DNA from 2 places in the Thiocapsa sp. C2-2m genome. Region 2 is predicted to be linked to the other one. Evidence: predicted binding sites of a transcription regulator. Region 2 holds the regulator's gene; the other holds the start of a gene.
The links. The regulator FNR, encoded in region 2, switches genes on or off when oxygen is low (the NO sensors DNR and NnrR bind a similar motif). The targets are predictions, from matches to a motif close to TTGATNTANATCAA.

Region 1 (3,500 bases), on a different contig from region 2:
ACGATGGTTGTCGTCACACACGATCTGGCCAGCATCTTTGCGATTGCCGACGACTCGGTATTCCTCGACGCCGCCACGCAGACCATGCTGACCACGGGAAACCCCCGAGAGCTGCGCGAGCATTGCGGGATCAAGCTCGTCCGTGATTTTTTGAGCCGGGGAGAGACATGAGCAAACAGGCCAATCCGACGGTGATCGGCGGCTTCGTGCTCGGGGCCTTGACCCTGGTCGTGATCGCGATCCTGGTGTTCGGCAGCGGTGCGCTCTTTCGCGAGAGGGTGCCGATGGTGACCTATTTTCCGGGCTCGGTGCAGGGGCTGAGCGTCGGCGCCGGTGTGCAGTTCGAGGGGGTGACGGTCGGCCGTGTGACGGGGATCGAGCTCAGCTTCTCGCCGGATACCGGGATCTTCAGCGTGCCCGTGACCTACGAGGTCTGGCCCGACAGCGTGCGCATCCTCGGGGCGGAGTCGGATGACTCGCCGGCGCAGATCCTGCGGCGCTTGGTCAAGGAGCGCGGTCTGCACGCACGGCTTGAGTCGGTGAGCTTCGTGACCGGCCAATACATGATTGCGCTGCAACTGGTTCGCGGCCGACCGCTGCGGCTGATCAAGGATCCCGAGGACGTTGTCGAGGTCCCGTCGATCGAGGCGACGCGCGACAGAATGACCGAGATGCTCGAAAATCTGCGGCTCGATGATCTGGCCAACGAGGCGGCACTCACCCTGGCCTCGATTCGGCAGTTGATCGGCTCCGGGGAGGTTCTGAGGTTGCTCGAGACCCTAAACGCGACCCTGGACGAGGCTCGCGTCCTGCTCGGAGGACTCAATCGGGAGGTGCAGCCGCTCGCACGGCGCCTCGATTCGATCCTCGAGGATTACGGTGCGCTGGCACGAGCGCTGGAATCCGGTGTGGTACCGGTCGCGGAGAATCTCGAGCTAGTCACCGCTTCGCTGGCTGTACTGGTGCGCCGGGTCGACGATCAAGTGGTTCCGCTCTCGGGCGCGACGCAGGCTGCGCTCGGCGAGTTCGAGGCCACCATGCGCTCGCTGGGGTCCTTGGCCGGCGATGCGACCGGGTCACGGATTCAGCTCGACCGGTTCCTCGTCGAGGCATCGGCCGCGGCCCGATCGCTCCGGGATCTTGCCGATTATCTGGAGCGGCATCCCGAGGCGCTTGTGCGCGGTAAGCGATAATCCTCGATTCGGCCGGCTGCCGCGTGAGACGCTCCCGAGGCCGTTCGACTGCCGAATCCGGAAGCTCGCGAGGGGCGGAGACGCTCGCTTTGACACCACCGATCTTGAAATCGGGCCGTCCTGAAAACAATCAGGCCCGGCACGCACGCGTACCGGGCCTGATGCACTGACGCTGGACTCGACTAGAAGTCGAGGAAGCTCGGGGTTTGGGTCGTGTCGGCGGACACTGCCTGTACTTCGACGACCGGTTCTTTCGTCTCTTCGTTGGCGAGACGCTCGGACTCCGGCATGACCATCGTGGTTTGGACTCCGCCTACGAGCAGAGCGACTGCGGCAAGAACACCTAAAGCACCCATGGTATATCTCCAATTTCGATTGGTTGCTGGTATGGGGATCATTATATAAGCATATTCTAATTAATCAACCCCTAATTTTGGTCCCCGTCGCCCGATGTTGTCGGGCATCCCGTCCGCTCGTGTTACCGCTTGTCAGGTGCTTCAGGATGGTCGCTAATATTAGCGATTGTTGATCAAGATCAACCCTCTATCTTGGATTCCGTCCTAATCTTGATTCCGCGTCGGAGTGCATGGTGCTCACGGCGTGCTCAACAGGTTTCTCGAGACGGGAGAAATGTGATGACGACAACAAAACGGCTTGTGCTTGCTGCGGCAGTCGCCGCTGTCTCGGCGTTCGGCTCCATGTCCGCGAACGCCTTCTGGGGCTCCGGGCCCTTTGGGATGTTCCCCGGCGGTTGGGGTGGACCTTGGAGCTCGCCTTGGTACGGACCCTATGGGGGTTATCCCTATGGTGGTTATGGATATCCCCACGGGGCCTACGGCTCGCCTTACGGATGGGGTGCGCCCTACGGCTTCGGTGCGCCGCTCTACGGCTACCCGGCTTATGGCTATCCGGCCTACAGCTACCCGACGACAACGCCTTCCAGCACCGACTCCAGCAAGTGACTCGACTCGCCTCGATGCCGTCCGGCATCGGGGCGAGACCCACCGCATCCGCCGCCGGGAGCCGCGCCCGAGGCCGACGGCGCATTTGGAACTGCTGCTTCGCCGCCCTGGTCGCCGCCTCGTGCCTGCTGCCTGCTATCATCCGTGTCGGCTCGCCGGCCCGAGATCGGCCGGCCCGGGCGCGCGCCTGCACGCGCGCCCTGTCAGCGATCTGACCGGAGAAGCGATATGCGAGTACTCGTCGGCGATATCGGGGGCACCAAGACTGCCCTGGGTCTTGCGAAGACGCATCAAAACCGTGTCGATCTCGAGGAGACGCGGCAGTATCCGAGTGCGGATTTCGACTCCCTCGATGAGATCGTCCGGCGCTATCTCGAGGAGACCGGAATGACCTGTCGTTTCGCCGCCTTCGCGATCGCCGGGCCGGTGCGCCAGCGGCGCAGTCAGGCGACCAATCTCCCCTGGGAGCTGGACGCCGATGCCATGGAGCAGGCACTCGGCTTTGCCGGTGTCGCACTGCTGAATGATCTGGAGGCGACGGCCTGGGGGCTTGCGGCATTGGGGCCCGATGACCTGGCCGTGATCCATCCGGGGGAGCCGACACAGGGCAACGCCTGCGTGGTCGCCGCCGGTACCGGGCTCGGCGAGGCCGGACTCTTCTGGGACGGTCTGCGTTACCATCCTTTCGCGACCGAGGGCGGTCATACCGACTTCGGGCCGACAGACGAGCGCGAGTGTGCGCTCCATGCGTTTTTAAAGCAGCGCTTCGGCCGGGTGAGCTGGGAGCGCATCGTCTCCGGGCTCGGGATCCGAAATCTCTACGACTTTTTGTCCGAATGGCGCGGAATCGAATCGCCGCCCGCACTGCGCGAGTCCATCGCAAGTGGCGATGCTGCGGCGGCGATTGCCGCGGCCGCCTCCGAGACCTCCTGCCCGGTCTGCACCGAGACGATGGATCTATTCTTTCTTCTCTATGGGCGCGAGGCCGGAAACATGGCGCTCAAGCAGATGGCGCTCGGCGGGGTCTACTTGGGCGGAGGGATCGCGCCGAAGAATCTCGACGCCCTGCGCGGCAGCGCCTTCCTGAAGGGCTTCTTCGACAAAGGCCGTTTGGAGCCTCTGATGCGCGCGATGCCGGTTCGGGTGATCGTACAGCCGAGCACCCCGCTGATGGGAGCGGCGTTGTTTCTGGAGTCGCAGTAGGGAGTGCCGCGGGCAGTCAGTTGTCAGCTATCAGCCTCCAGCCTCCAGCGGTGAGCCGTGAGTCTGACCATAGATGAGCTAACAGCTAAGGCGAATTCCGGAAACCCTCATGCCAAGGGCGTAGGTTGTGCCGAGCCGTGCG
Region 2 (3,500 bases):
CCCGTACTCGATGACGGCGACCTGCATCCCCAGACAAATCCCGAGATAGGGGATGCGGTGCTCGCGTGCGTATCGGGCCGCCTGGATCTTGCCTTCGATCCCGCGCTCGCCGAACCCGCCCGGGACCAGGATGGCGTCGAGCCCATCGAGACTGTCGGTCCCCTCCTGCTCAATCACCTCCGAATCCGTATAGACGATCTCGACCTTGGTCTTGGTGTGCACGCCGGCATGGGCCAACGCCTCGGAGAGCGATTTGTATGCCTCGGTGAGGTGCATGTACTTGCCGACCATGCCGACACGGACGACCTGCTCGGGGTGATCGAAACCTTCCAGGACGCGATCCCATTCGGACAGATCCGCCTCTGGGGCCTCGATCCGGAACTGGCGCACCACCAGCTCGTCGAGCTTCTGGTCGTGCAGCAAGCGCGGGATGCGGTAGATATTGTCCGCATCCACCGCCGAGATGACCGCGTCCTCGGTCACATTGGTGAAGAGCGCGATCTTGCGCCGCTCCTCGTCCGGCAGGTGCTTCTCCGCCCGACACAAAAGGATGTCCGGCTGGATACCGATGGAGCGCAGCTCTTTGACCGAGTGCTGCGTGGGCTTGGTCTTGATCTCGCCGGCGGTGCGGATATAGGGCACCAAGGTTAAATGCATGAAGAGCGCGTTCTCGCGCCCCTCCTCCACCCGCATCTGGCGGATCGCCTCGAGGAAGGGCAAGGATTCGATGTCGCCCACGGTGCCGCCGATCTCGACCATGGCCACGTCGGCGCCCTCGGCGCCCAGACGGATCGCCTGCTTGATCTCGTCGGTGATGTGCGGGATGACCTGGACCGTCCGCCCGAGATAGTCGCCGCGCCGCTCCTTGCGGATGACGCTCTCGTAGATCTGCCCGGTCGTGAAGTTGTTGTTGCGACCCATCGGGGTGCGCAGGAAGCGCTCGTAGTGGCCGAGATCCAGGTCGGTCTCCGCCCCGTCGTCGGTCACATAGACCTCGCCGTGCTGGAACGGACTCATGGTGCCCGGATCCACGTTGATATAGGGATCGAGCTTGATCATGGTCACCCGCAGGCCGCGAGCCTCCAACAGCGCCCCGAGAGACGCCGACGCGATGCCTTTACCGAGCGACGAGACAACACCGCCGGTGATGAAGATGAACTTGGTCATGGGGGTCGAGGAGGCAGTCGAGGGCGATGGCCCGTATCCGCCGACACGCTACCAAAATCCCCGGATCCGCTCAACGGGGATACAGGCGCGCGCTGACCCGAGCACTCGGGACGACCATCGCACGCCCGAACCCTGCCGCCGGCCCCGGGCCGGCCCCGGCAAACTTCACAAAATCCAGAGATCTGGGTATATTTGACGGCGTTTCGCAAGTCACGAAACACACCCTCTCGGCGCTGCCGGCGCTCGTCAGGATCGGGCGGCGTCGCAGCGGCCTTGATCGATGTTGTTGATGATGAATGTCAAATGTCAATAGAGGAGCGTCAACGATGCATCAAACAGCGAAATTGTTGAGTGCCGCCGTAATCGCAGGCGCCGCCGCCTTCGCCGTGAGCCCGGCCCAGGCGTGGTGGGGACCGGGTTGGGGCGGTCCGGGCTACGGCGGCTACGGGCCCGGTTATGGCTCCGGTCTCGGCGACTTGTTCGGCGACATGCTCGGCGACGGCTGGGGCGACTTCAACATGAACATGAGCGGCGGCGGTCGCGGCTACGGACGTGGTCGCGGCTACGGACGCGGCTACGGTTACGGCTATCCAGGCTACGGTTACGGTTACCCCGGCTACGGCTATGGCTATCCGGGTTACGGCACCCCCTACTACGGCGTGCCGTATGCTGCGCCCTACGCCGCGCCCGCTGCCCCCGCGACCGGCGAAGCGAAGTAAGCCGAACGCCGATTCGTCAGGCTCGCGTCAAGGCCGCGCCCGCGAGGGCGCGGCCTTTTCTTGCGGGTTCAGGTCGACCCGATGACAAGAAGATAATCTTCGCTTGATCCAGATCAAACGACGGTTCAAAATCAGGCGATCGAAGATTGTGGGGCGATGCTGTGAGCCATCATAAAGTCATCTCGTTGGAGACCATTCGCATCGCCTGCAGGAACTGCTCCCTGTCGTCGCTCTGTTTGCCGATGGGCCTTGCACCGGACGATGTGGAGCGACTCGACGAGATCGTAAAGCGAACACGACCGCTTCACCGGGGTGACTTTTTGTTTCGCGACGGGGACCGATTTCGTTCGCTCTATGTTGTGAAGACCGGCTCCGTGAAGACCTTTGCCCCCAGCCCCGAGGGCGGCGAGCAGGTGCTGGGTTTTCATCTTCCGGGCGAGGTGATCGGGTTGGATGCGATCGACAAGGACATCCACGCCTGCTCGGCCAAGGTGCTCGAGACATCCGCCATCTGCGAGATCCCTTTCACCCGGCTCGAAGAGCTCACGGCGACCATTCCAAGTCTTCAGCATCAGATGTATCGGCTGCTCAGCAAAGAGATCGGGCACGACACGGACATGCTCTTGCTCCTCGGTAAAAAGAACGCCGAAGAGCGGCTCGCCGCCTTCCTGCTTAGCCTGTCCAAGCGACTGCACAAACGCGGATTGTCCGCGACCGACTTCTATCTGAGCATGTCCCGACACGAGATTGGTAACTACCTGGGTCTCGCCGTCGAGACCGTCAGCCGACTCTTCACGCGTTTCCAGGACGATGGCCTGATGAACGTCGACCGCAAGCACATTCAGTTGCTCGACGTGGACACGCTGGAGTCGCTGGTGGGCGGCGCCGGGCAGAATCGGCGCCAACAGCAGCAGAGCTAAACTGCGCCCGCTGCGGCTTTGGGATGCTCGTCGGACTGGATCTGCCCCGGAGCGATCGACAACCCTCGGAGTCGGCGCAGTTTAGGAAATTGAAACGATAAAATTCCAAACGGCGTCTCCGCCGAGACTGCGGGGTTCCAAAAGACCACACAGGATCTCGATGACGCATCTTGCGCCGGGCGCGGTTTAGACCGCGAGCGGTGTCATCCCTCGGCGCGAAGCCAAAGACAACCTTCGGCACTTGCCGCCTGGATCGCCGCGAGTCGCTCGGCGTGGGCGGCGAGCGCGGCCGGATCGGCCTGAGTCACCCGCAATCGCGGCCGACTCGGATCCAGTCGGCCGCGCTGCCGAGCGTTCGGCCCGGCATGAGACGGCGTCGCGAGATCCTCCCCGAGACTCAAGGCCACCTGCCCACCGGTCATGGCGAGATAGACATCCGCCAGGATCTCGGCATCGAGCAGAGCCCCGTGTAGGTCGCGATGGCGATGATCCACGCCGTAGCGCTTGCACAAGGCATCGAGGCTGTTGCGCTGCCCCGGATGGATGCGCCGAGCCATGAGTAGCGTATCCATCACCTCGCATCGATCCCCGATCCGCGGTACTTCGGCATTCCAGCCGGTAATCTCGCGATCGAGAAACCCGAGATCGAAGGCCGCGTTGTGAATGATCAGCTCGGCCCCTTCCAAATAGTCCA

Region 1: AADX97_RS23325 (sulfur globule protein CV3) is a predicted target of FNR. The motif match lies at 1,719-1,732, and genes of this name have one in related genera.

The regions. Positions count from the first base shown of each region.
Region 1 covers NZ_JBBWVD010000037.1:36,212-39,711, forward strand. Annotated here, with positions in the region: gene AADX97_RS23310 (ABC transporter ATP-binding protein) at 1-171, shown strand, start outside; gene AADX97_RS23315 (MlaD family protein) at 168-1,193, shown strand; gene AADX97_RS23320 (hypothetical protein) at 1,376-1,549, opposite strand; gene AADX97_RS23325 (sulfur globule protein CV3) at 1,829-2,155, shown strand; gene glk (glucokinase) at 2,384-3,358, shown strand.
Region 2 covers NZ_JBBWVD010000001.1:188,572-192,071, forward strand. Annotated here, with positions in the region: gene AADX97_RS00830 (CTP synthase) at 1-1,167, opposite strand, end outside; gene AADX97_RS00835 (sulfur globule family protein) at 1,494-1,886, shown strand; gene fnr (fumarate/nitrate reduction transcriptional regulator Fnr) at 2,048-2,806, shown strand; gene dnaQ (DNA polymerase III subunit epsilon) at 3,010-3,500, opposite strand, start outside.